3 regions of the Bradyrhizobium sp. 63_E2_N1_3 genome follow, and region 1 is predicted to be linked to each of the others. Evidence: predicted binding sites of a transcription regulator. Region 1 holds the regulator's gene; each other region holds the start of a gene.
What was found. The regulator LexA, encoded in region 1, represses DNA repair genes until DNA is damaged. The targets are predictions, from matches to a motif close to TGTTCNNNNTGTGTTCNG.
Positions count from the first base shown of each region.

Region 2: AB7531_RS37865 (ribonuclease T2 family protein) is a predicted target of LexA. The motif match lies at 1,552-1,569, and genes of this name have one in related genera.
Region 3: uvrA (excinuclease ABC subunit UvrA) is a predicted target of LexA. The motif match lies at 1,608-1,625, and genes of this name have one in related genera.

Region 1 is NZ_CP197235.1:4,351,847-4,355,118, reverse strand. It holds gene AB7531_RS20700 (molybdopterin molybdotransferase MoeA) at 214-1,425, shown strand; gene lexA (transcriptional repressor LexA) at 1,602-2,303, shown strand; gene AB7531_RS20690 (hypothetical protein) at 2,511-2,756, shown strand; gene AB7531_RS20685 (hypothetical protein) at 2,949-3,272, shown strand, end outside.
Region 2 is NZ_CP197235.1:7,968,194-7,971,465, forward strand. It holds gene AB7531_RS37850 (DUF3617 domain-containing protein) at 1-524, opposite strand, end outside; gene AB7531_RS37855 (hypothetical protein) at 554-847, opposite strand; gene AB7531_RS37860 (hypothetical protein) at 1,031-1,492, shown strand; gene AB7531_RS37865 (ribonuclease T2 family protein) at 1,615-2,337, shown strand; gene AB7531_RS37870 (23S rRNA (adenine(2030)-N(6))-methyltransferase RlmJ) at 2,459-3,272, shown strand, end outside.
Region 3 is NZ_CP197235.1:4,508,525-4,511,796, forward strand. It holds gene uvrA (excinuclease ABC subunit UvrA) at 1-1,511, opposite strand, end outside; gene AB7531_RS21420 (outer membrane protein) at 1,816-2,571, opposite strand; gene AB7531_RS21425 (outer membrane protein) at 2,717-3,272, opposite strand, start outside.

The DNA of each region.
Region 1 (3,272 bases):
CTCGTCTTTCTCGTCCTCGCCATGGCCATCCTCGTACCGGTCTGTCTCGCCTTCTGGATCATGCCGCGGCGGACTTGATGCTCACCCTTCATCGCAGAGCGGATGACGCAGGATAAATCATCCTGCGCGGCCACTGTTTTGCCTCTGCGCCTGCACTCGGCTAGAACTCTCGCCGCCGATTTGCCCGAACGGGCCCAGCAGGAGTTTTCACCCGTGGCCCTGATGCCGGTTTCCGACGCGCTCGCCGCGGTGCTGGCGGGCGCAGAGCCGTTGCCTGAAGAGATGATCGCGCTCGACGCAGCCTTCCACCGCGTGCTCGCGCGCGATGTCGCGGCGCGGCGCACGCAGCCGCCGCAGGCGATGTCGGCAATGGACGGCTATGCGGTGCGCGCGGTCGATGCGGCGAAGATCGACTCCCAGCTCACCCTGATCGGCGAGGTCGCGGCGGGCCGCCCGTTTGCGGGATCGGTCGGCGCCGGCGAGGCCGTGCGTATCTTCACCGGCGGTGTCGTTCCCGATGGCGCTGATGCGGTCGTGATCCAGGAGGACACGATCGCGGACGGCAAGCGCATCACCATCAAGGAAGCCGCCGTAACGGGGCGGCACATCCGCCCCGCCGGCGTCGACTTCTCGGAAGGCGACGTGCTGCTGCGCAAAGGGGCCCGGCTCACCGAGCGCGACCTCGCGCTCGCCGCCGGCATGAATTACCCGCAACTGCCAGTCCGGCGACGCCCGAAGGTCGCGATCCTCGCCACCGGCGACGAGCTGGTGATGCCGGGTACGACGCCGGGCCACGGCCAGATTGTCTATTCCAACGGCTACGCCCTGCACGCGCTCGCCCGCAGCGAGGGCGCCGATACGATCGACCTCGGCGTTGCCGCCGATACGCTGGAGGCCACCACGGCCGGCATCGGCCGCGCGCGGGAAAGCGGCGCCGACATCCTGATCACGACCGGCGGCGCCTCTGTCGGCGACCACGATCTGGTCCAGCAGGCGCTGAGGGACGAAGGTATCTCGATGGCGTTCTGGAAGATCGCGATGCGACCGGGCAAGCCGATGATGAATGGGCGGCTCGGCGCGATGCGCGTGATCGGCCTGCCCGGCAATCCCGTGTCATCCTACGTTTGCGGCTTCCTGTTCATGGTGCCGTTGATTCGCGCGCTTTCGGGCCGTTCGATGATTCATCACCGCCGCGAACCTGCGGTGCTGGGCCGCGATGTCGGCGCCAATGACCAGCGCGAGGATTATCTGCGCGCACGCCTCGAGCTGCGCGATGACGGCACGCTCCTCGCCCTCCCCGTCAATCACCAGGATTCCTCGCTGCTTGCGAATCTCGCTGCGGCACAGGCACTTCTCGTGCGCGCGCCATTCGCGCCGAAGGCCGAAGCCGGCGCGCCTTGCGAGGTCTTGCGACTGCCCGTCTGATCGCTTCGTTCGCGTGCGTTCCGCGAACTTTGTCGCGTTCACGGTAAATTAAGCAGTTGCGGAACATGTATCGAACATATAGTGTCCGTTCATGATTTGTTTCGAGAATGTAGCGGCTTACTGCTGAATTCAGCGTCTCGGAATCGAACGACATCAACCGGGGGATTTTGGTCGAGATGTTAACGCGCAAACAATACGAGCTCCTGCGGTTCATCAGCGAACGGCTGAAGGAAAGCGGCGTGCCGCCCTCCTTCGACGAGATGAAGGACGCGCTCGACCTGCGCTCGAAATCGGGCATCCATCGCCTGATCACCGCGCTCGAGGAGCGCGGCTTCATCCGGCGCTTGCCCAACCGCGCCCGCGCCATCGAGGTGATCAAGCTGCCCGAGCTTCAGGCCGCCGCCGGCAGCCGCCGCGGCTTCACGCCGAGCGTCATCGAAGGCAATCTCGGCAAGGTCCGCACGACTTCCAGCCCGCCAGCGGACGAGGGCGAGCGCCCCGTCGCGGTGCCCGTGATGGGCCGCATTGCGGCCGGCACGCCGATCGAGGCCTTGCAGACCCGCAGCCACACCATCAGCGTACCGCCTGACATGCTCGGCTCGGGCGAACATTACGCGCTCGAAGTGCGCGGCGATTCCATGGTCGAGGCCGGCATTCTCGACGGCGACATGGCGCTGATCCAGCGCAACGAGAGCGCCGATACCGGCGATATCGTGGTGGCGCTGATCGACGACGAGGAGGCGACGCTGAAGCGCTTCCGCCGCCGCGGCGCCTCGATCGCGCTCGAGCCCGCCAACGCCGCCTATGAGGTCCGCATCCTCCCGCCCAACCGGGTGAAGATCCAGGGCAAGCTGATCGGGCTGTACCGGAAGTATTGATACCGGACGTGCCGGTATCGGTTATTGGGCGCCCCGCGCGCTTTCGATCGGCATCGCCGATCCGAGATTGGAGCGGACGATTGTCCGCTTCCGCTGGATAGTCTTTCTGGTTTCGCGCAGATTATCCGGCCCCTCCTCCAGCGGTAAATCCTCGGCACGCCGCGCGAAGCAGCCCTGCTTCGCGGCCTTCAGGTTCGAGGAGAAGTCATGCGCCGGATCGTTCTGAGCACAGTTGCTGTGGCGCTGATCGCAGCATCAGCGTCGCAAGCCTTGGCCGTGCAAGCCTTGGCCGTGCAAGCCTTGGCCGTGCAAGCCTTGGCCGCGCAATCGCGGCCCCATGTCCGCAAGGATACCGCCATGAGCGAGCAAGTCCGCAAGGCCCTCGACGCCGTCGACCAACCGTCGCGGCCGGGCTGGCAATATTCCGGCTGGTCGGCGCCTCCGGGGCGCTGACACGCGCCTGCAGAATGCAAAGGGGCGGGCTTTGTTCCTGGTGGATTCGGGAAAGTTAATGTGATTGCGGCCTGCGGCGGCGAGCCGTAGATTTGCCTACAACCCGGCAGAACGTTTGGTATTTCCACTCTGATAGAGGCCTGCGCCTCGATTAAGAGACGTGGGTCGCTATCCCTGCATGAGGAGCACCCGATGTGTGACTACAGCCTGCATGCCGTCGCGTCGCGTCCCGCCGAAGTCGGCGAGACGATCGTCACGACAACCTTCCGCGGCACCTCGACGCGCGGCTTTGCCTCCGCGGCCGATCCGACCGTCGCGGTCTGCCTGCTCCCGGGGACGGAGCTCGCCTTCGCCGACAACGTCCGCTACGACAATCGCTGGATCTGGACGCGCACCGTCAATTCGCGCGTCGGCAAGTTCGGCAAGATCGATCCGCACATTCCCGATCGCCATCATGATGCGATCGAATTCCCCGACGGCAAATCCGTGCTGGTGACGCAGCTGGTCGAAGGCCAG
Region 2 (3,272 bases), 3.6 Mb from region 1:
GGCAACAGCGCCTTCAGCTTGTCCATGTCGCGCACGTTCATCTTGAAGCCGCCGGGCATCACGATGTCACCGGGCTTCTGGTCGGGCTTGCAGGCCCCCAGCCACTTGGCTTCGAGCTGCATCGTGGTGTCGCGGCCTGCTGCGCCGGCGGCGCCGCCTTGCGCGTGCGACGAGGTCTTCACCGTATAGGCCGAGTTGAAATCGCCGGTGATCTCGGCATGCGAGGTCGTGCTGATGCCGGCGACGTTGCACTCGGAATCGCTGACATAGCCGGTCGCGGTCTTCTTGATGTCCTGCTTGGCGCAGATCTGCTTGGCCATCGGGGAGACGTTGTTGTTCATCTCCTTGTCGACGGTCTCGTCGGTGCAGTGCTGCATGGTCATCTCGGGCATGGGCGTGCCGGTCCTGACCATCTTCATTTCCCAGAGACCGGCCTTGCGCACCGGCAGATCGTCGGCGCTGGCGCTGCCTGCCGACACCACAAGACAAAGGGCCGAGCCGAGCAAAGCGAGCTTGCGCGTCATGTGGAAGCTCCCGACGTTCCGAAAGCGCCTCAGTACAGCGTGCGGATCGGCTGTTGGGCAGCGCCATAGGGCACCCAACGGCAGGAGAACGAGATGTAGCCGCCCTCAAAGGCCTGCACCGCGAGGAATTTCACGACCTTGCCGTAGCGCGCGCAGTGATCGACCGCGACCTGCCGCGCATCCGCCTGGGTCGCCAGCGAATAAGCGATGATGCCGCCGGTGTCGTTGCCCTTGAACGGAGGCACCGGAAGGAGATCGGCGCGTGCCGACTGGCTGGCCATCATACCCAGGGCAAGAAAGCCCGCGGCCGCAATGATTCGCATTCCCGTCACTCCAATTGGTTGGCGCCAGTTTACGGTGCCGGGAGGTCCATGAAAAGAACTGATGCCCCGCCGGCTGCGAGGTTGGGGTCAACTCTTGGCCAAGTGTTGCCGCGCTGCACTTGACCTGCCCCGGCCTTCGCGGCACCGTCCATCCTTCGCAAGACCCAGCTGTCCGGATTGCCCATGCGCGCCCTCCCCCTGAAATCGCTCCGCTTTGCCACCTTGCTTGGCCTCATGTTCGGAGCGCTGTCGCTCGGTGAGGCCAGGGCCGCCAATCCGCTGGAGCTGAACTTCTGGCTGAACGGGCCGCGCTATGACGGCGCCGTCGTCGATTGCGAGAGGGCGCTGCCGACCATCGCCACCCAGTTCTGGGAGAAGGAAAGCTCGTTCTGGAATTCCTCGTTGAAGATCACCGGCTTCGCCGCCGTTCACGAGATCGCGTTCCGGCCCTGGCAGTCCGACAACATTCCGCGCCGCTATTGCACCGGCGACGCCATGCTCAATGACGGCAAGGTGCGCAAGGTGCATTTCTCGATCATCGAGGATGGCGGCTTCTCCGGCTACGGCAATGGTGTGGAATGGTGCGTGGTCGGGCTTGACCGCAACTGGGCCTACAATCCGTCCTGCCGCGCCGCCAGGCCCTGAGCCTCGATCGAAAGGCCTGAATCGGACTGATCAGGCGCCTGACGGGCCGGCCCGAATTTTGTTCTTGAAATGTTCTTGTTGCCTGCTAGGCTGATTGCACAGTCTAGTTGAGGGGCGTCGCCATGTTTCATTTTAGATTGCGTTCGTTCACCCGTCTCGTGATCTCACTGACCCTCCCCCTGGTTCTGGCCGCCGGGCTGGTCGCGCTGCCGGGCGGCGCGAAGGCCCAGGACAAACGGCAGAACGCGCCCGGCGAATTCGACTTCTATGTGCTGTCGCTGTCATGGTCGCCCTCGTTCTGCGAGGAGGCGTCCGAGCGCAACCGCGGCGGCGGCGGCGGTGGTCGCTCGCAGATGCAGTGCAGCGGGCGGCCCTACGCGTTCGTGGTGCACGGGCTGTGGCCGCAATATGAGAATGGCTTCCCTGAATATTGCCAGCGGCCGTCGCCACGCCTGAACCGCAACATCGTCTCTTCGATGCTCGATTTGATGCCGGCGCCGGGGCTGATCTTCAACGAGTGGGACAAGCACGGCACCTGCTCCGGGCTCGACAGCCGCAATTATTTCGAGACGATCCGAAAGGCGCGCGCCGCGATCAAGATCCCGGCGGAATATCTCGAACTGTCGCAGGCCAAGACCGTGGCGCCGGGCGAGGTGGAGGAAGCCTTCATCAAGGCCAATGCGGGCCTGAGCAACGCGGCCATCTCGGTCACCTGCAATCGGACCCGGCTCTCCGAGGTCCGCATCTGCCTCAGCAAGGACCTGCAATTCCGGGCCTGCGAGGAGATCGAGCGCCGCGCCTGCCGCCGCGACCAGGTGACGATGCCGCCGATCAGAGGTGGCTAGTCCAAGTGTTTGTGCCCCGGACGCAGCGCCGGTTCGGCGGTGCGCTGCAGATTCGGGGCCCATGCCGGCACAGGCGCGCATCCCGCTTTGCTCAAGCCGTGACGTAGCGTAGTCCTGTCTCATGAACTACCGTCACGCCTTCCACGCCGGAAACTTCGCCGATGTCATCAAGCACATCGTGCTCGCGCGCATCATTACTTACCTCCAGGACAAGCCGGGGGCATTCCGTGTCATCGACACCCATGCCGGCGCTGGCCTCTACGATCTCGAAAGCGACGAGGCGCGCCGTAGCGGCGAATGGCTGACCGGCATCGCGCGGCTGATGCAGGCGCGCCTGTCGAACGACGCCGTGGCGCTGGCCAAGCCCTATCTCGACATCGTTCGCGCCTACAATCCGAAGGGCGAGCTCAAGGCCTATCCGGGTTCGCCGCTGATCACGCGCGGCCTGCTGCGGCCGCAGGACCGCCTCGTTGCCTGCGAGCTCGAGCCGAAGGCGCGCAAGGCGCTGATCGGTGTGCTGCGCCGCGACGAACAGGCGCGCGTGGTCGATCTCGACGGCTGGGTCGCGCTGCCGGCCTTCGTGCCACCGAAGGAACGGCGCGGGCTCGTGCTGATCGACCCGCCGTTCGAGGCGAAAGACGAGTTCGAAAAGCTCGGCGACGCCTTCGCGGCGGCTTTCACCAAATGGCCGACCGGTATCTATGTAATCTGGTATCCGGCCAAGAGCCGGCGCGCCACCGACACGCTGGTGCAATCAGTGGCGCGGCTCGCAGCCGCAGCAAAACCGCCAGGAAAATGTCTGCGTCTCGAATTCAGTGTCGCGCCGCAGCTTGATGGCGCCGCCCTCACCTCCGCCGGATTGTTGATCGTCAATCCGCCGTACACGCTGCATGGCGAGCTCAAGACGATCCTGCCCGAGCTGGAGATACCGCTCG
Region 3 (3,272 bases), 160 kb from region 1:
CGCTCGCGAATCTCCTTGAGGATGCGGCCGGCGATCTCGTTCTGCTGCGTGTTCAGCGCCTCGGGCACGGTCTCGAACCATTCGCCGGCCTTCCTGACCGACAGTTCCGAGATCTCGCCGATATGCTTGCCGCCGATCTTGACGCAGAGCGCCTCGGGCTTCAGCCGGAAACCCTTGCAGCCCTCGCAGGGGACGTCGTGGAAATACTTTGCGAGCTCCTCGCGCGCCCACTCGCTCTCGGTCTCGCGATAGCGGCGGTTGATGTTGGTGATGACGCCCTCGAACGGCTTCTTGGTGTCGTAGGAGCGGACGCCGTCCTCGTAGGAGAACTTGATCTCGTCCTCGCCCGAGCCAAGGAGGATCGCGTTCTGCGTCTTCTTCGGCAGATCCTTCCATTTGGTGGTCAGCGTGAACTTGTAGTGCTTGCCGAGCGCGGTCAGCGTCTGAATATAGTAAGGCGACGACGACTTGGCCCAGGGCGCGATCGCGCCCTTGCCGATGGCGAGCTCCTTGTCGGGGATGACGAGGTCTTCGTCGACATGCTGCTCGACGCCGAGGCCGCCGCAGGCCGGGCAGGCGCCGTAGGGATTGTTGAACGAGAACAGGCGCGGCTCGATCTCCGGAATCGTGAAGCCGGAGACGGGGCAAGCGAATTTTTCCGAGAACAGGATGCGCTCGGGCCCGCTCTTGTCGTGAATTTTGGCGGTCTTCTTCTTCTCCTCGGCGGGCGCAGCCGCTGCAGCCGCATCGGCGAACTCGACGACGGCGAGGCCCTCCGCGAGCTTCAGCGCGGTCTCAAAGCTTTCGGCGAGGCGCTGGCCGATGTCGGCGCGCACCACGATGCGGTCGACCACGACGTCGATGTCGTGCGGAAATTTCTTGTCGAGCGTGGGCGCTTCCGCCAGCTCATGGAAGGTGCCGTCGATCTTGACGCGCTGAAAGCCCTTCTTGAGCCATTCGGCGAGCTCCTTCCGGTACTCGCCCTTGCGGCCGCGTACGACGGGGGCGAGCAGATAGAGGCGGGTGCCCTCGGGCAGCGCCAGCACGCGGTCGACCATCTGCGAGACGGTCTGGCTCTCGATCGGCAGACCCGTGGCGGGCGAATAGGGCACGCCGACGCGCGCCCAGAGCAGGCGCATGTAGTCGTAGATCTCGGTGACGGTGCCGACGGTCGAGCGCGGGTTCTTCGACGTGGTCTTCTGCTCGATCGAGATCGCCGGCGACAGGCCGTCGATCTGGTCGACGTCAGGCTTCTGCATCATCTCCAGGAACTGGCGCGCATAGGCCGACAGCGATTCGACGTAGCGGCGCTGGCCCTCGGCGTAGATGGTGTCGAAGGCGAGCGAGGATTTGCCGGAGCCTGACAGCCCGGTGAACACCACCAGCTTGTCGCGGGGGATCTCGACGTCGACATTCTTGAGGTTGTGCTCGCGCGCGCCACGGATCGTAATTGCGCGCAGGCTGGATCCCGCGTTCTGCTGTTGGCGCTTCGCCTTGATCACTTCATCCATCCGAGTTGCCCTCAAGGAATCCCAAAGGTGCGCGATCGCGCCAACAAAAAAGGCGCGCGTCGCCCGGAACCGGGATCGGCGCCGATGGGTATGGCAGCGAACGTAGGAAGAACGGGAGCGGATTTCCAGTGGCGTGTGCGAATCGTCAACGGATTGTTGGCGCGCTGGCGGCATCTGGCAGGAGCAGGGCCCCCAGAACATGCGAAGGGCCGGCGCGAGGCCAGCCCTTCGTTCGCGTTTGAATGCGGATTTGGGGCAATCCGCACATGATCAGGACTTGGAGGTTCCTGTGGGAAGCTTTGCCTCAGTATTTGGCGACGACCGGGCCGCCCCAGCGGTAATTGATGCGGATCAGGCCCATGTCGATATCCTGGCCGATCCGGTCGGTGCGCGGGGCGAAGCCGCCGACGAGCGTTGCGAAGTCGGCGCTGTGATGGCCGAGGAAGACATGGTTGTACTCGCCGCCGACCGACCAGTTCTCGGCAAAGCCCCATTCCACGCCGATGCCGATGGTGTAGCCCCAGCGGGTCTGGTTGACGCTGTTGAACACCGCGGCCGGGACGCCGGGGACGAAGGTGTCGTACTTGTCGTGCGCCACCGCGGCGCCGGCCTTGCCATAGAGGAGCAGGTTGTTGACGGCGTAGCCCATCTGGCCAGTGAACAGGCCGAAGCTGTCGATCTTGGTCTGGTTGGTGAACAGCGGCAGCGCCACGCTGACATTGCTGCCCTTGAAGTCGGCCCAGTTGCCCTGGCCCTCGATGCCGAACACCCAACGCGACTTCTGCCAGCGATAACCGAGCTGTCCGCCGACCGTGCCACCGCCCGCATTGTGACAGCCTTCGCCAACGGCCGGATCGACAGCGATGCCGAGCGCGCGGGTCACGCCCCAGCAGGCATGGGCCAAGCCGCCGCCGCCGTTGATGCCGGCATAGATGCCGCTCCAGTCATAGACGGGAACGGCGGCCGCCTGCGCCTTGTAGATCGGGAGATCGGCGGCGGTAGCCGGCGCGACCGCACCGAGTGCGAACAGGCTGACCGCAGCCAGCATCCACGTCTTCATGTCACGTCCCCAACTCGCCAAAGCCATTAGCGGACGCCTTGCGCGCGCCTCACGACTCCAAGACGGTTGGGTGCACCCTCGCGCGAAAACAAAAAGGCCGGCGCAAGGCCGGCCTTTCGTAACGCGATGGCGTCGGAGGCGAAGATCAGTATTTGGCGATGAGGGGGCCGCCGAACCTGTAACTGACGCGGGCCGTTGCAATGTCAACGTCCTGGCGGATCCGATCGGCGCGCGAGAACGTGCCGTTGTTGAACGTAAAGCGGTTGTCGCGCGATCCCATGATGCCGTGCACATAATCGACGCCGACCACGATGTTGGGCGTTACGCCGAAATCGAGGCCAGCACCAACCGCTCCGCCCCAGCGCGTTTCATTCGCCCTGTCGAACACGAAGCCGGTGGCCGTGGTGAAGCCCTCGTATTTGTCGCTCACAACCATCGCACCACCCTTCGCGTAGAACAGCACATTGCTCCAGGCGTAGCCGACCTGGCCGGTCACGAGACCGAAGGCGTTGATCTTCGAGCGGTCTGAGCCGACGCCGCCCGCAGCCAGGCTCGGTCCATTGGAGCCGCTAAGGTGAGCCCAGTCGCCCTGGCCTTCCACGCCGAACACCCATGACGCGCTTTGCCAGCGAAAGCCGGCCTGGCCGCCAGCCACGCCGCCGGTCGCGGTGTGGCAGCCCTCCGATGCGGGGGGAGTGACC